Regions from separate parts of the Micromonospora sp. NPDC005299 genome, predicted to be linked through region 3. Evidence: riboswitches for the same ligand, from Rfam matches in the RefSeq annotation. Region 3 holds a riboswitch; each other region holds the start of a gene.
What was found. A riboswitch is a leader RNA that binds a small molecule or an ion and turns the genes downstream of it on or off. The one in region 3 is predicted to bind cyclic di-AMP.
Positions count from the first base shown of each region.

Region 1: linked by a shared signal. The riboswitch ahead of ACFYPD_RS11445 (NlpC/P60 family protein) and the one ahead of ACFYPD_RS18865 (C39 family peptidase) in region 3 are both predicted to bind cyclic di-AMP.
Region 2: linked by a shared signal. The riboswitch ahead of ACFYPD_RS07850 (transglycosylase family protein) and the one ahead of ACFYPD_RS18865 (C39 family peptidase) in region 3 are both predicted to bind cyclic di-AMP.

Region 1 covers NZ_JBIAKG010000003.1:419,460-425,979, reverse strand. Annotated here, with positions in the region: gene ACFYPD_RS11455 (NlpC/P60 family protein) at 1-575, shown strand, start outside; gene ACFYPD_RS11450 (N-acetylmuramoyl-L-alanine amidase) at 649-2,646, opposite strand; cyclic di-AMP (ydaO/yuaA leader) riboswitch at 2,904-3,039, shown strand; gene ACFYPD_RS11445 (NlpC/P60 family protein) at 3,053-4,090, shown strand; gene dcd (dCTP deaminase) at 4,162-4,740, opposite strand; gene ACFYPD_RS11435 (pyridoxamine 5'-phosphate oxidase family protein) at 4,819-5,364, shown strand; gene ACFYPD_RS11430 (zinc metalloprotease) at 5,452-6,435, opposite strand.
Region 2 covers NZ_JBIAKG010000002.1:533,610-542,142, forward strand. Annotated here, with positions in the region: gene htpG (molecular chaperone HtpG) at 1-113, shown strand, start outside; gene ACFYPD_RS07835 (SDR family oxidoreductase) at 168-866, opposite strand; gene ACFYPD_RS07840 (helix-turn-helix domain-containing protein) at 899-1,369, opposite strand; gene ACFYPD_RS07845 (LLM class flavin-dependent oxidoreductase) at 1,444-3,012, opposite strand; cyclic di-AMP (ydaO/yuaA leader) riboswitch at 3,352-3,525, shown strand; gene ACFYPD_RS07850 (transglycosylase family protein) at 3,525-4,220, shown strand; gene ACFYPD_RS07855 (YbaB/EbfC family DNA-binding protein) at 4,358-4,819, shown strand; gene ACFYPD_RS07860 (M4 family metallopeptidase) at 4,921-6,981, opposite strand; gene ACFYPD_RS07865 (Xaa-Pro dipeptidyl-peptidase) at 7,523-8,533, shown strand, end outside.
Region 3 covers NZ_JBIAKG010000006.1:131,135-139,667, forward strand. Annotated here, with positions in the region: gene ACFYPD_RS18860 (hypothetical protein) at 1-587, shown strand, start outside; cyclic di-AMP (ydaO/yuaA leader) riboswitch at 958-1,099, shown strand; gene ACFYPD_RS18865 (C39 family peptidase) at 1,300-2,142, shown strand; gene ACFYPD_RS18870 (alpha/beta fold hydrolase) at 2,250-3,002, shown strand; gene ACFYPD_RS18875 (CDP-glycerol glycerophosphotransferase family protein) at 3,011-4,696, opposite strand; gene ACFYPD_RS18880 (D-ribitol-5-phosphate cytidylyltransferase) at 4,719-6,230, opposite strand; gene ACFYPD_RS18885 (ABC transporter ATP-binding protein) at 6,367-7,167, opposite strand; gene ACFYPD_RS18890 (ABC transporter permease) at 7,160-8,065, opposite strand; gene ACFYPD_RS18895 (TetR/AcrR family transcriptional regulator) at 8,227-8,533, shown strand, end outside.

The DNA.
Region 1 (6,520 bases), on a different contig from region 3:
TCGCCGACGACCAGCGCAAGCAGATCGCCGGCGTGCTCGCCGTCCGGGACAAGTACAACCGGCAGAAGCAGAAGCTGGACGCGCTGATCGCCACCGAGCTCAAGCAGGAGAAAGAGCTGGCGACCAAGAAGAAGCAGATCGACGCCGAGATCAAGCGGCTGACCGCGATGCTGCCGGTGACCTCGATCCGCCCGGCGGGCTGCCCGGCCATCGACGGCGTGGTCAGCAGCGCCGCGCGTACCGCGATCAAGACGGCATGCGCGCAGGTCGGCGACCCGTACGTGTGGGGCGCCACCGGCCCGAACTCGTTCGACTGCTCCGGCCTCACCCAGTACGCCTACAAGGCGGCGGGCATCTCGCTCACCCACTTCACGGGCGCGCAGTGGAACGAGGGCCGCAAGGTCTCCCGCTCCGAGGCCAGACCGGGTGACCTCGTCTTCTTCGGCAGCGACCTGCACCACGTCGGGCTCTATCTCGGCAACGGGGTGATGGTGCACGCCCCGCGGACCGGCAAGCCGGTCCAGGTGTCGAGCATCAGCACACAGCCGCTCGCCGGTTTCGTCCGGGTCAGCTGACCCGTCCCCCGAACGACGAGAAGGCCCCCGGTCCATGCGGACCGGGGGCCTTCGCCGTGGAGCGCCGCTGCTACTACCTCGGTGCGCCGATCGGGGACGGCAGGATCAGCACGTCGTCGAGGTTCGCGTACATGATCCGGTGGCCGAACTGGATCTGCACGTACCGGGTCTCGCCGCGGACCACGGTCCGGTCGTCCGGCGCGGAGCCGTCGAACGAGACCGCCCGGTAGTACTCGCTCGGCAGGACGCCGCCGACTGCGTACCGCTGGCCGGCCGCGAAGGTGTACTGGAGCGGGGAGACGCCCTGGAAGGGGATGGTGGCCGGGTAGGCCTCCTTCTCCGGGTAGGCCCGCCCGTACACCGGGATGGTGGCCTTGCCCGGCTTGGGGGTCACCACGAAGCCCGTCGACCACTTGGCCGTGGGCGCCGAGGCCGGGTTGAGGAACCAGGCCTTCTGGCCGAGGTACCAGATCGCCGTCCAGTCACCCTGCACGTCCGCCAAGGCGTACGTCTGCCCGGCCGAGGCGCGGGCGCCGTGGTCGGAGATGTACATGGTGTCCGGCGTGCCGTTCGGCCGCAGCCCGCGGTCGTTGACCAGCGGGGCGGTCGCGCTCGGTGCGGTGTGCAGGACCACCGCGGACGAGCCGCGCAGCGGGCACGGCGCGGCCGGCGGGGTGGGCTTCGGGACGCCCGGCGGCTGCTGGTTGCAACCGACGAAGGCGGGCTGGTTGGTGGCGAAGTCCGGGTCGATGGTGACCAGGCCGGTGTGCGCGTTCCCGAGGGACCGGAACGGGGCCTTCATGAGGTCGAAGTAGTGCGACCAGTCCCAGTACGGGCCCGGGTCCCAGTGCATGCCGGCCACGGTGCCGGCGGTGGTGCCGGGCACGTTGTCGTGGCCGATGATGTGCTGCCGGTCCAGCGGGATCTGGAACTTCAGCGCCAGGTGCCGGACCAGCTTGGCCGAGGTCCGGTACATGGCCTCGGTGTACCAGGTGCCGTGGCCGGCGAAGCCCTCGTGCTCGATACCGATGGACTTGGCGTTGACGTACCAGTTACCGGCGTGCCAGCCGACGTCCTTGGCCTTGATGTGCTGGGCCACGTAGCCGTCCACCGACCGCAGCGTGTAGTGCCAGCCCAGGTAGGTCTTCGTCTGCACCAGCTTCACGCTCGGGCCGAAGTAGCCCTCGGTGTCGTGGATGACGATGTATTCGATCTTCTGCTGGGCCGGCCGGTTGCCGAGGTCGTGGTTGCCGTAGTCGCCGGAGTTCGGGCCGTACTTCTCATAGGGGGCCGGGATCCACTCGCAGGCGAGGCGGACCGGGCACTCCAGGCCGTCCGGCCGCTCGGCGCGGCGCAGCCCCAGCTTGTGCAGCCCGGACTGGTCCGGCGTCACGGCGGTGGCGGCGAGGGTCACCCGCTGGCCGTCGTCGGTGGTCCGGGCCGCGCCGAGGCCGAGCTGGTCGTAGACCTCGTCGGCGAAGGCCGCCGCCGCGTCCTCGGTGTCCGCGCCGGAGTAGCGGGCCACCGCGCCGTACCAGGCCGCCGGGTCGCTGCCGGGGCCGACCGGCGCACCCAACTGCTTCTGGTACGAGGCGAGCAGCGCCGCCCCGCCCCGGATGTTCGCGGCCGCGTCGGTGCGCAGCCCCTCCTCGCTGAGGCCGGTGAGCGCCGCGGCGGCGTCGAGCGTCTGCAGGGACGCCTGCGGCAGCACGTCCTCCGCCGGTGCGGCCGCGATGGCCGGGTCGAGGGTGAGCGGGCGTGAGTCATCGCCCCGCGGGTCCTCGTTCTCGTCCACGTGGCCGCTGGCCGGAGTCGCGAGGACCTGCTGGGCGTCGGTGAGGTGCATCGGGCCGTAGCCGCCGCTGGTGCTCGGCTGGCCCGGGTGGGTGTCCCAGCGCGACTCCAGGTACGAGACGCCGAGCAGGACGCTCTGCGGCACGCCGTACTCCGCTGCGGCGGCGGCGTACTGCTCCTGGCGGTCGCTGGTGGGTTGGGCGGTGAGCGGTTCGGCGGCCACCGGTCCGGTCGCCACCAGCGCGGTGGCCGCCGCGACGGCGGCCGCCAGCAGCATCCGTCTACCCGACGGCGGGGGTGAGAGGTGCATCGAACCTCCAGACAGGGATGGGGGTCACTGCGTCCTCACCCTCACCCCGCACACCCTCCGGGTCAATACCTTTCCAGCAAGTAATCTCGTATGAAGAAATCCTTCATTCCGGGCGGGCAGGACGTACGGAGTGTCACGGCGTCTCGGGTTGCGGATTGATAACGACGCTCTCTACTCTGGTCAATCGTCGGCCGCGAGCTTCACCGTCCATCCCGGGTGGTGACGGTCCGACACCGCCGAGTCGCCTCCGGGCGAGCCGGGGACCCAGGTATCTGGGGTGAATCCGCAGCCACTGCGGTAGGGCGCCTCCCTTCCCGCCCGAACCCGTCAGCTAACCCGGTAGGCGGCCAGGAAGAAGGAGTACGGAAGCCCGGTGGCACACCATGCCCCGCGGCCACCGTCGGTCCGGTCGGTCGACCGGTCGACGGCTACGCCGCGTTCCCGCTGGTCCCGTTGCACCACCGCCCTCGCCGCCCTGGTCGGCTCCGCCGTCGTCCTGACCGGCGGCGCCACGGCGGCACACGCCGAACCGTCGGTCGCCGAGATCGAGCGCCAGATCGACCAGGACTGGAACAAGCTCGAACCGATCATCGAACAGGTCAACGCCACCCGCGAGCAGCTCGCCGCCAAGCGGAAGCAGGCCGCCTCGCTGGCCAAGCAGATCGCCCCGCTCCAGGCCCGGGTGGACGCCGCCCTCGGTCAGGTGGGCGGACTCGCCGCCGACGCGTACAAGGGCGACAACAACCTCTCCACCGTCAACGCGCTGCTGGGCAGCCGGTCGCCGAGCGACCTGGTGGACGGCCTCGCACTGCTCGACCGCTTCGCGAACCGCCAACAGGAGCAGGTGCGGACCGTCGCGGAGCTGCGCGACCAGCTGGCCGCCAAGAAGCAGCCGCTGGACGAGATGATCACCGAGCTGTCGCGTACCGAGGCCCAGCTCGCGGCCAAGAAGAAGCAGATCGACGCCGAGATCGTCAAGCTCCAGAAGCTGCGCCTCAAGGTCTACGGCAACGGCGGCGGCGGTCCGCTGCGCCCGGCGCCCTGCCCCGCCGGCTACCCCGGCGGCCCGGCCGGCGTCGCGGTCAAGTTCGCCTGCGCCCAGATCGGCAAGATCTACGTCTGGGGCGCCGCCGGCCCGGACCACTACGACTGCTCGGGCCTGACCATGGCGGCCTGGGCCAAGGCCGGCGTCTCGCTGCCGCACAACGCCCGGCAGCAGCACAATGTGACCAGGCGGGTGAGCCGGAGCGAGTTGCGCGCCGGTGACCTCGTCTTCTACTACAGCGACCTGCACCACGTCGGCATGTACGTCGGTGACGGCTGGGTGGTGCACGCCTCCCAGTCCGGCAAGCCGATCACGATGAAGCGCGTCGACGACGGCCAGATCAACAGCTATGGCCGCCCCGGCTGAGTGGTGAGGAGGGGCCCCTTCTGACGCCTCAGGTAGCGGAAGGGGCCCCCGTTTTACCGCTTTCCGGTTGGTCAGCGGGTCGGCCAGGTGCGCCAGTTCTGCCAGGAGCGGCTCGGGGTCGGGCCGCGCTGGCCCTGGTAGCGCGAGCCGTAGACGGCAGAGCCGTACGGGTGCTCGGCCGGCGAGGAGAGCCGGAAGATGCAGAGCTGGCCGATCTTCATGCCCGGCCAGAGCGTGATCGGCAGGTTCGCCACGTTGGACAGCTCCAGCGTGACGTGACCGGAGAAGCCCGGGTCGATGAAGCCCGCCGTGGAGTGGGTGAGCAGGCCGAGCCGGCCCAGCGAGCTCTTGCCCTCCAGGCGTCCGGCGAGCTGGTCACCCAGCGAGATCACCTCCAGCGTGGAGGCGAGCACGAACTCGCCCGGGTGCAGCACGAACGGCTCGCCCTCGGGCACCTCCACCATCGAGGTGAGGTCGTCCTGCTGCACGGACGGGTCGATGTGCGTGTAGAGATGGTTGTTGAAGACCCGGAACAACCGGTCCAGACGTACGTCGATGCTGGACGGTTGCACCAGCGTGGGCTCGAAGGGCTCCAGCGCGAGCGTGCCCGCCTTGATCTCGGAGACCAGGTCGCGGTCGGAGAGCAGCATCGGAACACCATAGCGACCGGTACGGGTGACCTGCGTGTCGGACTACATCTTCGTACACCTGTTCGATAGAATGTCCGCATGGCTTCCTGGTCCGAATTCGCCGCCGACGAGCCCCGACTCGCCGACGAGATCCGCCTCCTGTTGCAGCAGTACGGGCCGGGTTTCGGCTACCTCGCCACGGTCCGCGCCGACGGCGGCCCGCGCGTGCACCCCGTCTCCCCGGTCATCACCGACGACGGGCTCTGGTGCTTCGTCATCGACTCGCCCAAGCGTCGCGACCTCGAACGCGACGGCCGCTACGCGCTGCACTCCTTCCCGCCGGAGGAGTGCGACGACGAGGCCTACGTGGCCGGCCGCGCCCTCCCGGTGACCGACCCGGCGACCGTCGCCCGGGTGGCCCGGATCGGCCGGGCCGCGCCGCAGGGCGACTGGCGACTGTTCGAGTTCACCGTCGACGTGGCGATGCTGACCCGGCGCGACCAGGTGGCCCGCCCCGGTTCCGGCCGGCCGGAGGTGCGCGTCTGGCTCGATCCGCGGGCGACCGCCCTGGCCCGGCGTGACCCGCTCGCCCCGGAAGGCCGGCGGGGCCGGCACGGCTTCGACACCCGACGCCCCGCGGCCTGACTCCGTACCCGATGGGTTCCTGCCGTGAAAAGCCGGTGCCGGCCCCGTCCGAGGACGGGACCGGCACCGGCGTGTGATGCGTGGCGGTCAGGCCGCGCGGTAGGCGTTCCACGCGGTCAGCATGCGGCTCGCCTGACCAGCGGTGAACTGGTACATGCACGAGTCGTAGGTGTAGTCCATGAAGTTGGTGATCGGGTCCTTGCCGGTGGCGGTGCAGGTGTCGCGACCGGTCGGGCACTCGAAGGCCGGCGAGGCCTCGGCCGGGGTGTCGGAGACGCTGTCGCCCGAGCCCGAGCAGCCACCCTGGAAGGTGTGGTAGAGGTTCAGCCAGTGGCCGACCTCGTGGGTGCCGGTGTCGCCCTGGTTGTAGTTGGTGGCGGTGCCACCCGGCAGCGACTCGCTCAGCGCGACCACGCCGTCCATGCTGTTCAGCTTGCGCTGCGGGAAGGTGGCCCAGCCGAGCAGGTCGTCGCTCAACTCACCCAGGTAGAGGTTGAGGGTGTTCTTGCCGCCCTCGCGCAGCGACGTCTTCATCGAGCGCTCGGCGGAGGAGCCCTGGACGATCGGGTACCAGGCGGCGTTGGTGACGTGGTGCACCTTGGTCAGCTGGAAGCTGAAGGCGGTCGCGGCGCCACCGGTGCCACCGCTGTACGCCGTGTTCAGCACAGCGATCTGCTGGGTCACCATCGAGTCCGGGATGTTGCCGCCGGCCCGGGTGCTGTCCCGCTGGATGACGTGGACGACGACGGGGATCGTCACCGTGGCCAGCGGGGTGGCCCCGGCGCCGGCGCGGAAGCTCGCCCGCTCACGCAGCGCCGCGGCGAGGTCGGCGTCACGCTCGCGGACCTGCTTGGCGGTCAGCTCGTTCGGGTCCAGCTTGGCGTGTCCGCCCTTCTTCACCCGCGCGTCCGCGTGGACGTCGGCCGGCTCGGCGCAGGAGCCGGACGGGGCGGCCGAGAAGGCCGAAGCTGCGGGGACGACGCCTACGGCGGCGGTGCTGAGCAGCAGCGCGAGGGTCGTCGACGCGACGCCGGCGGTACGCCGGGTCAGCAGGTTGGGACGAAGTCCCATGGGCCCACCTCTTTCTGCGGGCGCGACAGGGGGTATGTCACGCCCGGTCGGAGAACGTGGAGGAGACGTTACATCCGATCGACGG
Region 2 (8,533 bases), on a different contig from region 3:
CCGAGACCGCCGAGCTGCTGTACGGCATGGCGCTGCTCGCCGAGGGCGGGGAACTGGCCGACCCAGCCCGGTTCACCCGGATTCTCGCCGACCGGCTCGCCCGGAACCTGTAGGCCGAGCCGCCCGCCGGCCCGGGCTTCCGTGCCCCGGCCGGCGGGCGGTCAGCCTCACAGCAGGGCCGGGTAGAGGGCGGCGACGCCGCCGGAGAGGCCGGCGAGGACCTGGCGGGAGGTCTCGTCGGCGATGATCTCGTACCGGTCGGCCTCGATCCCGTCGACGGCGAGCCGGGCGATCTCGGCCGGGTCGGACTTCGGCGCGGTCACCCGCGCGGTCATCTCGGTGTCCATGTAGCCGACGTGCAGGCCGGCGACGCGGACGCCCCGGTCGGCGAGCTGCGCGCGGAGCGCGTTGGTCATCGACCACTCGGCGGCCTTGGCCGCCCCGTAGGCGCCCACCTGCGGGAACGTGATCCAGGACAGGGCGGAGAGGATGTTCAGGACGGTCCCGCCGCCGTTGGCCGCGATCCTCGGCGCGAAGGCCCGCACCACGGACAGCGTGCCGAGGTAGTGGGTCTCCAGCTCCAGGCGGATCTGCGCCAGGTCGCCGTCGAGCAGGTCGGCCCCGGTGCTCACGCCGGCGTTGTTGACCAGCAGGGTGACGTCGCCGGCCAGCTCTGCGGCGGCGGCCACCGAGGCCGGGTCGGTGATGTCGAGCCGCACCGGGGTGGCGCCCGGCAGGTCGACGGTGTCCGGGTTGCGGGCGCCGGCGTAGACGGTGGCGCCCCGGGCCAGCAGCTCGGCGGCCAGGTGCCGGCCGAAGCCCCGGTTGGCCCCGGTGACCAGGGCGGTGCTTCCAGCGATCTTCATGTCGTGCTCCTGAGGGTGCGAAGGGTGGGTCGTCAGGACGGCAGCAGGCCGGGCCCGGGCAGCAGGTCCACCTGGTCGGCCGGCACGTCGTGGCCGGCCGCGCAGCGCAGCGCCACGTGCACCGCCGCGCCGCAGTCGTGGTGGGCCAGCCGGACCGAGGGCTCCTCGACGGCGTACGTGTCGCCCCACTCGCGCAGGGCGGCGAGCACGGGCAGCAGGTCCCGCCCCTTGGCGGTGAGCACGTACTCGTCGCGGGTGCGCTGCCCGGGCTCCCGGTAGGGCCGCCGGTCGAGCAGCCCGTCGGCGACGAGCTGCTTCAGCCGGGCGGCGGCCACCGGCTCGCTGACGCCGACCCGGCGGGCGAAGTCGTCGAAGCGCCGGGTGCCGAACGACGCCTCGCGCAGCAGGAGCAGCGTGGTGCGGTTGCCGACCACGTCGAGCGCGCCGGCGATCGAGCAGTTGGCGGTGGACCAGGAGTCGCGCCGCGCGAGGAAGTCCGTCATGGGGCCGACGCTACCCGGCTGACTTAGGAAAACAAAAGCCAGCTATCTCACGCCGGCGCCGGGAATATTCCCCCTCAGAGTTGGCCGGCGTAGAAGCCGTGCCGGGCGAGGGGCTCGACGATCTCCCGCTCCTCGTACGACAGGTGCGACAGCAGGGTGTCGGTGAGCAGGTCCACCGCCGCCTGGAGCTCGGTGAAGTCGCCCGGCTCGCGGATCAGGTCCACCAGCGCCCGGTCGACGTTCTCCACCACCCCGTGGATCACCACGTGCTCCTCCTCGAGGCGGTCCAGCACCGCCGCGAGCCCCGCGTCGGCGCGGCGCAGGTGCGGGAAGATCGAGTTGTCCTCCAGGCCGTGGTGCTGGGTCACCACCGTGCAGTACGCCGCGCAGTACGCCCCCAGCGTCCAGTTGTTCTGCCGCATGGTCATCTCGTTCAGCACGGCGCGGGCGGCGCCCGGGGCGACCGCGCCGCGCTTGACCTGTTCCAGCAGGTCACGCACCTGTGCGAGCTCCTGGCGCAGGTGGTCGTGCACGTCGACCAGGTGCTGACCGGCGGCCTGCCCGTGGGGCGTGTAGAGGTGCCCGGCCGGTGCGGGTGGCGCCGCCGGTCGGGTGGACTCGTCCCACAGCCGGCGCGCGCTCAGCCGTACCCCCGGATCGGGGGTGGGAGTGACCGCGAGCGCGGTCGACCCGCCGGCCGCGACGGCGGCCTGCTGCTCCTCCACGGCGCGGGAGCGGCTGCCCGGCGTGGTGCGTTCGGCGGCGACCAGCTCGCGGACCGCGGGCGCCACCTCCTGGGCGAAGAGCTGGACGGCCCGCGGCTCGTCGCTGCCGAGGATGAACGTGGCGACGCCGTGGTCCAGGGCGAGCCCGGCCAGTTCCTCCACCCACTGCTCCGGCGGGCCGTCCAGGAAGCCGCCGGAGGACCGGGCGAAGGTGCCGGTGACGTTGAGCAACCGGCGCACCGCGCCCGGCTCCCGCCCGGCCTCCGCGGCGGCCTCGTCGATCAGCGCGTTCAGCGCCGGCAACTCCGCCGGGCCCTCTGGCAGGTACGCCAGCGACGGCAGCCAACCGTCCGCCGCGCGGCCGACCAGCCGCAGCATCCGCGGCTTGTACGCGCCGACCCAGACCTGCACCGGGTGCGCCGGGGCCGGCCCGCGCTTCGCCCCGATCACCCGGTAGTGCTCGCCATCGACCCGGACCATGCCGCGCCGCTCGGTGTCCCAGACCTCGCGGATCACCCGGATCGCCTCGTCGAGGGCGTCCACCGCCGCGCCGGGGGAGAGCCGCCGACCGCCGACGGCCTCGATCGCCTCCCAGAACGCGCCGGCGCCGAGCCCCAGCTCGACCCGGCCACCGGTGAGCAGGTCCAGGCTGGCCACGCTGCGGGCCAGCACCACCGGCTGGCGCAGCGGCAGGTTGAGCACGTTGCCGGCCAGCGTGATGCGGCTGGTGGCCGCGGCCACGAAGGACATCAGCGTCCAGGTGTCCAGGAAACCGGGCTGGTACGGGTGGTCCTGGAAGGTCACCAGGTCCAGGCCGACCTGCTCGCAGAGCTTGGCGCGCGCCACCACCTGCTCGGGCCGCCCGGCGCTCGGCGTGAGGAAGCCGCCGAAGGCCAGCTCGTGTCCGTGGTCGCTCATGCCTCGCCGCCTCGTGCCGATCTTGCGCGAACCTGCTCACGGTAGCCTCCCGCGTTGCCCGCCGGGCCGGGAACCCACCGCCCCGGGATCCGCGACGCGCGCCGTGGCCACTTGCCACGGTGGACCCGGCGCCGGTGGGTCGTCCTCTTCGGCCGGAGCGCGGAAACACCGCTGTGAGCTGCGAAAACACATCGTCGGCCGGGCCGCTACGACAGATCCGACGGTTCCGCAAGCCGAGGGACGGTGCCGTCGCCCAGCCGGGTGAACAACTTCACAAGAAGTGGGCGTTCGTCGCAAACCGTTCCTAACGTCGAATCCGTTCGCGATCGCGGACACCCCGGGCCGGCAACGCCTAATCCCGCCGCCGGCCCGGTGGTACCTGGACCTTTGGGCGGGAGCGGGGGACCCACACGTTCCTCGGTGCACGACACCTCGGGGTGAAGCCGCCTGCGGCGGCCGGGCTCCTCGGCCCGAACCCGACAGCTCACCTCGTCGGCGTGGAGGAAACCCACATGGCAACTGAACACGTCGCCCGTCATCGACGGACCGCGCAGCGTCGCACCGCCGTCGGGGCGCTCGTCGTCGGCGCCGCCACCGGCGCCGCCGCCCTTCTCGGCCCGGCCGCCCCGGCCAGCGCCGCCAGCGTCAACTGGGACGCCGTCGCCCAGTGCGAGTCCGGCGGCAACTGGCACATCAACACCGGCAACGGCTACTACGGCGGGCTCCAGTTCTCCCGGAGCACCTGGAACGGCTACGGCGGCCAGAAGTACGCCAGCCGGGCCGACCTGGCCAGCCGCGGCGAGCAGATCGCCATCGCCGAGAAGGTCCTCGACGGACAGGGCATCGGCGCCTGGCCGGTCTGCGGCAAGAAGGGCGGCTCGACCAAGAAGTACTCGGCCACCGACTCGGGCGCGAGGAAGGCCACGACGAAGAAGGCCACGACGAAGAGGGCCACGACGAAGAAGGCCACGACGAAGAAGGCCACCTCGGAGCGGTCGTCGCGTGGCGACCGGCCGGCCGTCCGCAGCGAGCGGCGCACCGCGCCGACCGCCGGCAGCTACCTGGTGCGGGCCGGAGACACCCTCTCCGAGATCGCCGACGCGAAGAACGTCGCCGGCGGTTGGCACGCCCTCTACGAGCGCAACAAGAGCGTGGTCGGCGACGACCCGGGCCTGATCTTCCCGGGCCAGAAGCTGCGCCTGCGCTGAGCCCCCACCGGACCCGGTCGCACGCGGGCCGGTCCGCCGCGCCACGAACGCCCGGCCGGGCCTCCCGGCCGGGCGTTCGACGTCGGGGCCGGTTGCTATCGTCACGGTGCTCGGAAAGACGTGAAGAAAGCGCGGATATGACCAACGACTCGTTCTCCGCGGCCGCGAGCCTCGACGAGCTGCTGACCAGGACGCAACAGGCGCTCTCCGCGATGCGGTCCCGGGCCGCCGAGCACGCCGACGGCGCGCCGGCCGAGCTGCTCCGGGCCGAGGGCAGCGCGGCCGACGGCCGGATCCGTGCCGTCGCCGTCCAGGGTGGCCGGCTGGAGTCCGTCACCGTCGACCCGGCGCTGGCCGGGGAGCCCATGGAGACCGTCTGCGGGCACCTCGTGACCGCCGTGAACGCGGCCCTCACCGAGCTGGACGCCCGGGTCAGCGCCTCGGCCCGGGCTGACGTGGACGCCCTCGCCGCGCGGCTCGGCGGCCTGCCCGAGCAGTCCGCGCGGGACATGGAGCGCTTCGGCCGGGCCATGGAGGGCGTCGCGGCCCGGATCCGCCGCGACGACGCCGCGGGTTCGCGCGCGGCCCGCCCGGCCTGACCGCGGAGCGGAAACCGCATCCCCGGATTGGCGGGGACTCACGGCGGAGACGACGAAGCGGCCGGCCGTCGGGAGGACGACGGCCGGCCGCTCCGGTGTGGTCAGCTCAGGGTGAGCGAGGTGTCGTCGACGACGAAGGAGGTCTGCAGGGAGCTGTCCTCCACGCCGGTGAACGAGATGGTGGCGGTGGTGCCGGCCAGCGACGAGACGTCGAAGGACCGCTGCACGTAGCCGGTGGCCTTGTTGAGGTTGGAGTAGGTGGCCAGGGTGGTGCTGCCCGCCTTCACGGTCAGCTTGTCGTAGGCGGTGGTCGTGGTCGACTCCGCGCTGTCGATGTGCAGCCAGAAGCTCAGCGTCGCCCGGCAGCCGGCGGGGATCGTCACCGACTGGGTGACGGTGTCGGTGTGCGTCGACCCGTAGCCGTCGAGCCAGGCCTTGTACGAGCCGCCGTGCGCGGCCTGGGCGGCGTCGTTCGTGATGACGCCGGAGCTGGCGCTCCAGCTCACGTTGCCCGACTCGAAGCCGGGGTTGGCCAGCTTCTGGCCGGTGCAGCTGCCCGACGGCGGGGTGGTCGTGGTGGTCGGGGTCGGCGTCGGGGTGCCGGTGCAGGTGGCCTCACCGGTCTGCGCCGGCACGCTGATCGCGGTCCAGGCGGCCTTGACCGCGTTGAACTCGGTGCAGCTGGTCGGGTAGAGGTTCTTCGCCGCCTGCAGCGTCCAGACCCGGTACTTCAGGTACGACGAGGACGAGGTCTTCAGCAGCATGGCGTTGTACATGATCTTCATGGCCTTCTGGATGCCCAGGCCGGTGACGCTGCTGCCGTTGCAGGTGGAGCTGGCCGGCTGGCCGTTGGTCGGGCTGCTGCCGTTGGCCAGCAGGTAGAACCAGTGGTTGCCGGGGCCCGCGGCGGCGTGCACCTCGGTGCCCGGGATGCTGCTGGAGTAGCAGTTGGGGTCGCCCAGCGCCGACGGGTTGTACATGTTGCGGATCGGGCCGCTGCCCACCAGGTTGACCTTCTCGCCGACCAGGAAGTCGGGGGCGTCGTAGCTGGACGGCTCGTTGGCGAACCACTCGGTGGACGCGCCGAAGGTGTCGGCCACGAACTCCTGGGTGCCGCCGCCGGAGATGCCGCCCGGGGTGTGGTCGTCGATGCCGTGGCCGATCTCGTGGGCCACCACGTCGAGCGAGCCGATCCACTGGCCCGAGGTGTTCTTGCCGATCTGGACCTGGGTGCCGTCGTAGTAGGCGTTCTGGTCGTTCAGGCCCACCCGGATCGGCCAGTAGCCGCCGTTGCCGTCGGCGCCGTTGCGGCCCAGCCACTGCGCGAGCATCTTGTGCTCGGTCTGCGCGGCGAACAACGCGTCGACGCAGCCGGTCTCCCGGCTGGTGGCGGTGCCGTTGCCCCAGACGTCGTCGGAGCCGCTGAACGTCGTGTTCGTGGCGGCGTCCTGGCAGCTCAGGTTGGTGACCGTCGGGTCCTTCATGGAGTAGGTGCCGCCCGACTGCGTGGTGTTCAAGGTCAGCGGGCTGGGCCCGTTCCACGCCCCGGTGCCGGTGCCGTGCACGACGTGCTCCTGCGTGCGCAGCACCGTGCCGGTGAGGGCGTCGACGTCGACCGTGAGCCGGCTCGGGCCCTCGGCGTCGGTGCCCCGCACCGTGGTCTCCCAGGCCAGCGCCGGCTTGGCGCCGAGGGTGTAGACGACCAGGTTGGTGCCCTCGACGGTGCTGACCGTCTTGAGCTGGGCGCGCGCGGTCTTCGCCGCGGTGGCCGAGGTCAGCTTCGGCGTGGTGGCGAGGCTGCCGATGGCCTGCTGCTGGGCGACGGAGGCGTACTTCAGGTTGCCGGCCGTGTCGGTGGCCAGCACGAAGTCACCGCCGACCACGGGCAGGCCCTTGTAGGTGCGCTCGTAGGGCACGTACTGGGTGCCCTCGGAGGAGATGACCGTCTTCTGCACGAACGCGTCGTCCGAGCTGGCGTGCAGGTAGGCGGGCCGGCCGGCGACCAGCGCGCGGGCCGAGTCGGCGGCGATCGCGCGGGCCTGGGCGGCGTCGGGTGCGGCGGGGCCGGGCGGCGCGGCCTGCACGGCCGCGGCGGTGCCGGCGGCGATCAGACCGGCCGCCGCCGCGCCGGAGAGCGCGACGAGGCGAGGTGAGAGCTTCAAGGGGGTTCGCTCCTGTTCCTAGGCGCGCCGCACGGAGCCCGGTGGGGACGGGCGGCGCGGTGTGGCGAGGCGGGGTGACGGTCGGTCTCCGAGGCTGCCGGCGTGGCCCCGGTTCGACAGATCGACCGTCGTGAGCCGCCGGGGTTCGGCGACTCGCTGGGGGCACAATCACACGGGCCCGGGCCGGGATCAATGGGTGACCCGGGCAACCGACGCCGCGCGGTCGCCGCGCCGTCGCCGGGAATTCAGGAAGCCATGATCTTCAATAGGCGCTGATCAGGCCGAATGTTCCCGGCACCGGACGACGGCCTGTCGGAAATGAGTCGATTGCCGCTCCGTGCGGATGGCGCGCATTGACCCGTGGCTATGCGCCGTGGTCAACGGCGTGCGACAGGCGTAGGAGCCGGCGGCGACCATCTTCCACAGGTGTCCGAAGACCTGGACGTCCGTCGATCCGTAGGTTCGGGTCGACCGTCGCGGCGGCGTGTCCCCTGTGTACGTCGCCTGGTGGACGGCCGGCGCGGGGAGGAGGAGCACGCGGATGCGAAGCGGAAGACATGCCTGGCGGGCCTCGGTGGTGGCCCTGGCGATCGCGGTCACCGGACTGCCGGCGACCGCCGCCCTGGCCGGGCCGGGCGCGGACGAGCGCGCCCGGCTCGTGATCGAGGGTGGCGTCACCCAACCGGTGTTCGGCTACGCCGACGCGGTCCGGGAACGGATCTTCGTCACCTCGGACGTGGACACCGACGGCGACGGCGCCCGCGACATCGTGGCCATGGACATCATCCGGCCCCGGGCCAGCGAGAACGGGCTCAAGGTGCCGGTGGTCATGGATGCCAGCCCGTACTACTCGACGGTCTGCCGGGGCAACGAGGGCGAGTGCAAGGCCGACGTCGACGGCGACGGGCTGAACGACACCTGGCCGCTGTTCTACGACAACTACTTCGTGCCGCGCGGTTACGCGGTGGTCCTGCTCGACATGATCGGCACCAACAACTCGACCGGCTGCCCGGTCACCGGCGGCCGGGCCGACAACATCAGCGCGCCGACGGCCATCGACTGGCTCAACGGGCGCCGGCCCGGCGTCGACGCCGCCGGCCGCAAGGTCGTGGCGGACTGGCACAACGGCCGGACCGGCATGATCGGCAAGTCGTACGACGGGACGCTGGCCAACGCCGCCGCGGCCGCCGGGGTGCGCGGGCTGACCACGATCGTGCCGATCTCGGCCATCTCCAGCTGGTACGACTACTCGCGGAGCAACGGCCTCGTCACCCGGGCGAACAACTACTCCGGCAGCCTCGCGAACACGGTCACCAACCCGGCCCGCCGGGCGTACTGCGCGCCGGTGCGGACCGCCCTCGGGGAGGGCGGCGACGACGTCACCGGTGACTACAACGACTTCTGGGCGGAGCGGGACTACGTGCCGCACGCCGACCGGGTCCGGGCCAGTGTCTTCGTGGTGCACGGCATCAACGACGACAACGTCCGCCCGGACCACTTCAGCAGGTGGTGGGCCGCGCTGGGCGAGCAGGGCGTGCCCCGCAAGCTCTGG
Region 3 (8,533 bases):
AGGTGGCGGTGGCCGCCGCCGGGGCCGCGCAGACCGCCCGGCGGCGCCGGGAACAGTGGCTGACCGCCCACGACGAGGCCGACCGCGCCTGGCGGGCGTACGACGAGGCCGAGACCTCCGCCCGTCGCTTCGCCAACGCGGCCGCCCTGCCCGCGCCGCACACCCCGCGCACGCCGGCCGAGTACGCGGCCCGGGAGCGCTGGCTGCACCACGCCGCGATGACGGCGCACTGGCGGGGCGACCTGACCGCCCGGCAACTCGCCGACGTGCTGGCCCACCGCAACGGGTGGAACCCGCGCCGGCACCCGGCCGAGCAGGAGATCGTCCTGGCCCGGGCCGTACGCGAGGGCCGCCGGGCCACCTGGGCGGCGGCCGCCGAGCGGGAGCGGCGGGCCTGGCGGGACGCCGAGTCGGCCGCGGAGGCGGCGCGAACCCTGGCCGCCGAGTCCCACGCGGCGGCCGCCGCGCGCCACCCCGCGGGCCACGCCGTCGCCTCGGTGGAGGGCCGGGACGACGCGGCGACGACCCGGATCCCGGTGCCGGCGGCCGTGCCCGGCGCCCGCTGGCGCCCCGCGCGTGCTGGCTGACGCCTGGGCCAGCTCGCGGTGAGACCCGTCGGCGCCACCGCCGGCCCGACCCGGTGTCATCCGACGGGAGCGGAGTCGACCGAATCGTTACCCGAATACGGTGAGCCCGGTCACCACACCGCGGAAACGGTCATCGGGGGCAGGCCGGGCGATCGACCCCCGCAATTCCGGGTCGGTCGCCACCGGATGTCCGCTTTCTGCCGGGCGGTGCCACCGTAACTGCTCGTCCCATTGAGTGAAGTCAGTGACCGAGTGTTCCGATATCCGTAGTGGTGCACGAGGTTTACGCAGGTGGGAGCGCTTGGCAGGCGAGGTACCCACCGGTAGTGTCGGCGCGTCCGGAGCGGTTTCCGATCGCAAGTGGCGACGCCGCGCCGACCCGCCTAATCGTGCTCTCACGAACCGGGGACCCACAGCAACACCGGGGTGAATCCGCGGGCCACGGCCCGCGGTAGGGCGTACTTCCCGCCCGAATCCGTCAGCTAACCCGGTCGGCGGCCACGGAAGGAGTGCCATTCCTCGTGCACACCACCCCCCGCTCGTCCCCCCGCCTCCACGGCATCGTGGTGCCGGCGCTCGCCTAACGGCGACCAAACCCGGCAACCGCCCCGACCGCCCGGCCCGCCGGGCGCTCCCTTTCCGCGGCGACCCGCCCCGCCAGCGCGCGTGAGTTCCTCCGCGCGTGGGGCCGGTGTGTGCCGCGCACGCCCCCGTGGAGGAACCCGTGAAGCATCACCTGAAGCGTCAACTGCGGCGTCTCGTGACCGAACGCCCGTACCAGATCATCGCCGGCTCGGCCGCGGCGCTCGTGCTGGCCGGCGGCACCAGCGCCGCCCTCACCGCCACCGACGACGCCCCGGTCCACCAGGAGAACACCGCCGCGGTCGCCGAGCTGGGCTCGCGGCTCGGTGAGGTCGCCAGCCGGGGCGAGGCCCGGGTCGCCGTCCCGGCGCCGTCCGCCTCGCCGAGCGCGTCGCCGTCGACCGCGAAGGCCGCGGCCAAGGCCACCACCGACCCGGACACCACCCCGAAGGCGAAGCCGAAGCCGCCGTCGACCAAGGTCCTCGACTACGAGTACCAGGCGCAGAACCAGTACTGGAACTGCGGCCCGGCTGCGGTGCGGAACGCGCTCAGCGCGAGCGGCGTCGAGACCACCCAGGAAGCGATGGCCGGCCCGCTCGGCACCACCGAGAACGGCACCAACTCCGCCGAGGACACCACCCGGGGCCTGAACCAGATGGTCAAGGGCAACCCGTACCGGACCCACATGTTCGGCGGCTCGGCGAGCCCGGCCGAGATCGACCAGCTCCAGGCGGACGTGGTCAAGGCGATCACCGACGGCCGGGGCGTGGTGGTCAACGTGGCCGGCGACGCCACCGACACCGACGGCGGCTGGCACTCGTTCCCGGGCGGCCACTACATCGCCGTGGTCGGCTACAAGAACAACGGCCGGACCGTCCGGATCGCCGACTCGGCGAACCCGGCGCTGCCCGCGTACTGGGTCAGCACCATCGACCTGGCGAACTGGGCCGGCACCCGCGGCTACTCCGCCTGATCGCACCCTTCCCGTCGGGCACCGGCTCCACCGAGCCGGTGCCCGACGTCGTCCGCGCCGGTGTCCGCTCTCGCGCGTCGTGTCCGTCCGGTGGCACACTGCGGCCTATGGGCGACGCGACGGGTACCTGCCATCTGCTGCTTCTGCACGGCATGGGCGCCACCGGTGAGGTGTGGCTGCCCTGGGCGCCGCTGCTGGAGCGCGACTGGGCGGGGCGCTGGCTCGCCCCCGACCTGGCCGGGCACGGCTGGTCGCCCCCGCTGCCGGAATACTCCTTCGAGGCCCTGGCCCGGCGGGTGGTCGAGGGGCTCGGCCCGGTGGCCGAGCGCCTCGGCCCCCGCGACCGGCTCGTGCTGCTCGGCCACTCGCTCGGCGGGGTGGTGGCGCTGGCGCTGGCCGCGCGGTCGCGGCGCCTGCCGGTCGACGCGGTGGTCGGGCTCGGGATCAAGGCCGTCTGGTCCCCGGCCGACCTGGAGAAGGCCCGCGACCTGGCTGCCCGCCCGGTGACCTGGTTCGCCACCCGGGACGAGGCGGCCCGCCGCTACCTGCGGGTCTCCGGGCTGGCCGGGCTGTTCGCCCCCGATCACCCCGTGGTGGAGGCGGGCCTGCGCCGCGAGGACGGCCGCTGGCGGCTCGCCATGGACCCGGCCGCCTTCGCGGTGGGGGAGCCCGGGCTGCCCGCGCTGCTCGCCGCCGCCGACGTCCCGGTGCTGCTGGCCCGTGGGGAGCAGGACCCGATGGTGACCGACGCGCAGCTCAAGGAACTGGGTGTCCCGGTCGTCACCCTGCCCGGCCTGGGCCACAACGCGCACGTCGAGGATCCGGCGGCCGTGCTCGCCCTGCTCGACGCGTACCTCTGACCGGCGGGTCAGGCGGTGGGGGAGGGGAGCCGCGGGGCGGGCGCGGCCGCGGCCGGCGCCAGCTGCCGGCGGGCGGCGTCGAGGAACACCTCGGCGTACGACTCGGCCGGGAAGTCGCCCAGGTAGCGGACCCGGGTGGCCCAGCGCGCCGCCTCCTTCGGGTCGGTGTCCAGCAGCTCGGTCAGCACCTCGTCCACGTTGGACATGTCCCGGCGCAGCACGTAGCCGGAGCCGGCCAGCGGGAACCGCTCGACGAACTGCTCCCCGTCGACGCCCATGTCGGTCACCGCGTACGGCTTGCCCGAGTAGAGCCAGTCGGAGATCACCCCGGAGACGTCCGAGACCAGCGCGTCGGCGCGGTTGACGCACTCGGTCAGGGTCAGCTCGCGGCCGGCCGCCGCGCCCCACAGGTGCGGTCGCCCGGTCCTGGCCTTGTCGGCAGCGAGCAGCTCGGTGAGGCGGGCCAGCTGCCGCGCCGAGACCGGGTTCTGCGTGGTGTACGGGTGCGCCCGCAGGATCACCGTCGCCCCCCGGTCGAGCAGCCGGCGGATCACCGTCTCGGCCACCGGCAGCGAGCAGTAGTCGGCGTCGGCGTGGTGCCCGGTCCAGGTGGGCGTGTAGAGGACGGTCGGGTGGGCCAGGCCGGTGACCGGCTCCCGGCGTACCTCGATCGCCTCCACCTGGGGGCGGCCGACCACGACGAACTTCTCGGCGGGGATCTCCACGCCGGCCCGGGCGTACCGCTCGATCGCCGCCTGCCCGGCCACGAAGATCTTGTCGAAGATCGCCGAGACCGGGTTGGCGCTGGGCGCCTTGTCGCTGTCGCCGTGGTGCAGCTGCACGTGGGTGAGCTGCGAGAAGCGGATGCAGTGGCTGTTCTTCGCGCCGTGGTTGACGTAGAAGGCCGCTCGCAGGCTCGGCACCAGCGCCTCGTCCATGGTCTTCAGCGTGGGGCAGAAGACCACCGGCGCGCGGGTGGCGGCGGCCACGGTCGGCAGGAACTCGGGCTCGCGCAGCAGCACCAGGAACGGCCGGCCGATCCGCTCCAGGTAGGGCAGCCACATGGTGACCTGGTACTCAGAGCCGGGTGGGGCGGAGAAGTAGAGCAGGAACTCGGGCTGGTGCCGGCGCAGCGCCCGGCCCACCGGGCCGCCGCCGGCCGGCGGCCGGAACCGGCGCCGGGCCAGGTCGAGGCCGACCGCGCCGCAGCCCGCCCCGACCAGCAGCGCGGCGACCAGGGCCACCCAGGCGGGCAGGGCCAGGCCGGCGGCGAGCGCCACCACGGCGAGCAGCACCAGCAGCGCGTCGCCGAGCCGTGCGGCGACCAGCGGGGTCCAGGACCGGACCGGCAGGTTGGCCGCCCGGATCTCCAGCGCGCCGGCGTCGCGCAGCGGCCCGACCAGCAGCACCAGGCCGAGCAGGACCAGCGCGGTGGCCGCCAGCGCCGGGTCGAAGCCGGCGTCGAGCCGGCGGGCGTAGCCGACCAGGATGCCGGCGGCGACCAGCACCGACTCGGCGAGGCCGTCGGCGGTCGGCCGGACCCGGCGCTCCCAGGCGGCGGCGGCGAGCGCGGCGACCGCGACCGTCAGCCCCCAGCCGGTCGCCCCGGTGAGCGCGACGACGAGGAAGGCCAGCACCGCCAGCCCGGTGGTCAGCATCCGGGCGAGCAGCTTCCGGACCAGGTCACCGCGCATCTGGCTCGTCCCGTCCCGCGGCTCAGGCGTCGATGCCGGTGGGCAGCTGCTCGGACTGCTGTGCGCCGGCCTGGGCGGGCACCGCCGCCACCGGCTCGCCGGGCGCCCGGCGGACGTCGATCACCTGACCGGTCAGCTCCGAGATCAGCACGTCCAGGGAGGCCTGGGCGACCGCCTCGGCGGAGAGCAGCGTGTGCTCCGGCTCCTCGCCGAACGCCTTGGTGCGCATCGGGGTGGCGGTGCGCTCCGGGTTGACGCAGTTGACCCGTACGCCGAATTCGGCCCACTCGTCGGCGAGCGCCTGGGTCAGGTTGACCAGCGCGGCCTTGGTGGCCGAGTAGAGCGCGTAGCGCGCCCGGCCCCGGGTGTAGGAGCTGGAGGTGTAGAGGAGCAGCTGGCCCTTGGTCTGCTGGAGGTAGGGCAGCGACTGCCGGGCGATGGTGACCGGGCCGACGAAGTTGACGTGCAGGAGGCGGTCCATCGTCTCCTCGTCCATCTCCGCCAGGGCGCCCTTCTCCAGGATCCCGGCGGTGACCACCACGTGGTCGATCCGGCCGGTCGCCTCGAAGGCGGTCTTCAGCGCGGCGGCGACGTCCTCGGCCCGCTCGACGTGCGTGCCGGTGGTGGAGCGGCTGAACGGGAAGACCTGGGCGCCGTAGCGGCGGGCCAGTTCGGTGAGGTCGTGGCCGATGCCGTAGCTGCCGCCGAAGACCACGATGGTCCGGCCGGTCAGCTCCTCGGTGTAGCCGCGGTGGTCGCTGACCTTGGGCACCTGGGCGGCGGCGAGCTGGAAGAGCTTGTCCGCCAGGTGCACGTCGACCGGATGGGTCACCTTGATGTTCTCGTCCGAGCCGTCGATCACCTTGATCGGCGTGCCGGGCAGGTAGCGCAGCACCACGCCGCAGTCGTCGGTGGCGGCGAAGTCCGGGTCGCCCTCGGCCCGCCGGTACGCCTCACGGATGGTGCCGGAGCGGAACGCCTGCGGGGTCTGGCCGCGGCGCAGGGTGGCGCGGACCGGGATGTCGGTGATGCACTCGTCCTGGTCGACCTGGATGATCGTGTCGGCGGACGGGATTGCCACGTCCACCGCCGAGTAGGTCCAGAGCGCGTTTACGCACTCGCGCACGATCCGGGCGCTGACCAGCGGGCGCACCGCGTCGTGGAAGAGGATGTTGACGTCGCCCTCGCCGGCCGCGTCCAGCGCGATCCGGGTGGTGTCGTTGCGGGTGTCCCCGCCCTCGATCACCTTGCTGACCTTGCGGAAGCCCGCGTTGGCGACGATCCGCTGCGCGTCGGGCACGTGGCCGGCGGCCATCAGCACGATGATCTCGTCGATCTCCGGCGCGGCATCGAACACGGCCAGGGTGTGCTCGATGATCGGCTTGCCGGCGATCTTCAGCAGCTGCTTCGGGATGCCCAGCCCGAGACGCGTCCCGGTCCCCCCGGCGAGGATCACGGCCACCGTCCGCGAGGGGCGCCAGGGTGCCGGGCTCGCCGGCGCGGCGTCCGGTGCGGGGGTGCGGTCCTGCGTCATTGCCGTTCCTCACTTCTGCGGGGTTTGGGGCGTCGGTGACCGGGTGGTGAATTTTGGGCGGCGCCGAGGGAAACCTTAACGCGTACGACGGAGCGCACCGACCCGGGCGAGCCCGGACCCGGTGCGCTCCGGACGGCTACTTCTGGTTCTCGTAGGCGTCGCAGACCTCCTGGGTGGGGCCGTCCATCTTCAGGACGCCGCTCTCCAGCCAGATGGTCCGCTCGCAGGTGTCCCGGATCGAGCCGATGGAGTGGCTGACCAGGAAGACGGTGCCGGCGCCGTCGCGCAGCTCCCGCACCCGCTCCTCGCTGCGGGCCCGGAACTTCCGGTCGCCGGTGGCCAGCGCCTCGTCGATGAGTAGCACGTCGTGCTTCTTCGCGGAGGAGATGGCGAAGCGCAGCCGGGCGCCCATGCCGGAGGAGTAGGTGCGCATCGGCAGCGAGGCGAAGTCGCCCCGCTCGTTGATCCCGGAGAAGTCGATGATCTCCGGCGCCAGCCGCTTGACCTCCTCCGGCGGCATGCCCATGGCCAGGCAGCCGAGCACCACGTTGCGCTCGCCGGACAGGTCGTTGAGCAGCGCGGCGTTCACGCCGAGCAGCGACGGCTGGCCCTGCGTGTAGACCGCGCCCCGGGCCGGCGGGAGCAGCCCGGCGATGGCCCGCAGCAGGGTCGACTTGCCGGAGCCGTTGCTGCCGATCAGGCCGATCGCCTCACCCTCGTACGCGGTGAAGCTCACCCCCTTGACCGCGTGCACCTCACGGATGTTCGGCGCGTTGGTCCGAGACACGATGCGCTTGAGGGCGGAGACCGGGCTCGTGCCCCCGGTGGCGCCCTTGTGGATCTTGTAGATCACGTGCACGTCGTCCACCACGACGGTCGGGACGCGTCCCGCGTCCACCACGGCGGCGTTGCCCGCCGGCTGGGTCTGGTCAGCCACGGCCGTACTCCTTCTCTCCGCGCCAGAAGTAGACGAATCCGCCGACACCGAAGACCGCCGCCCAGATCACGGCGAGGGTCCACAGCCGCAGCGGCGAGGAGGCGATGTGCGCCGGGTACGCCGAGTCGAGCAGCGCGTAGCGGGCCAGCTCGATGTAGACCAGGATCGGGTTGGACTCCAGGGCGGTCGCCGCCCAGCCGGGGAGCCGGTCCTCGAAGAGCTTGACGCTGTAGAGCACACCGGAGCCGTAGAGCCAGGTCCGCAGCACGAACGGCATGACCTGCTTGAGGTCGGTGACCTTGGAGCCGATCCGAGCCATGATCATGGTCAGCCCGACGTTGAAGATCGACTGGAGCAGCAGCATGGGCGCGATCAGCAGCCAGCGGAAGGTGATCGGCTCGCCGGTGAACAGCACGATCCCGGCCAGCACCACCATCGACATGAGCAGTTGCTGGAGCTGCACCAGGGTGACGGTGATCGGCAGCGCGGCACGCGGGAACTGGAGCGCCCGGATCAGCCCCAGGTTGCCGGTGATCGCGCTGGTGCCCTGGAGTGCCGCGCTCTGGGTGAACGTGAAGATGAAGACACCCGTGCAGAGGTACGCGATGAAGTTCGGCACGTGCCGGTTCTGCGAGATGATCACGCCGAAGATCAGGTAGTAGACCGCCGCGTTGGTCAGCGGTGTCAGCACCTGCCAGAGCTGCCCGAGCTGGGTGTTGCTGAACGACGAGGCCACCTTCGCCCGCGAGTACGCGGTCATGAAGTGTCGGTAGGCCCACAGCTTGCGGGCGTACTCGGCCAGAGGCGGGCGTTCCCCGGCGACCCGCAGCCCGTACCGCTGGGCGAGCTGGGCCCGGGTCAGCCCGGATGCGGGGTCGGCCACCGCGGTGTTGGCCATGGTCAGGCGCTCCGATCTTTCGTGCCGATGGGGAGCAGGGAGATGTGTCGCGGCGTGAAAATCTAGCGTGGCCGGGCGGGGAGGTGCCTCGCTGATGCGTGGAAGGTAGTCCAAAACACGTCGGGACGCAACCGTACCGTCGTTGCGCTACATTGTCCCACGTGACGACCGAGAAGAGGCGTGCCCCGGCCGGTGCGGCGGTGCTGCGGGGGGAGATCACCAGTGCCATCCGCGCCGCCGTGATGCAGGAGTTGGCCGAGGTCGGCTACGGCCGCCTCTCCATCGAGGCGGTGGCCCGCCGGGCCGGCGTCAGCAAGACCGCGATCTACCGCCGCTGGCGCTCGAAGCTCGACCTCGTGCTGGACATGGTCTCCGCGGCGGCGGGCCGCAACCTGCCGCTGCTGGACACCGGGAGCCTCCTGGGCGACCTGGAGATCCTGCTCCACGTGATGGCCCGTGCGCTGCGTC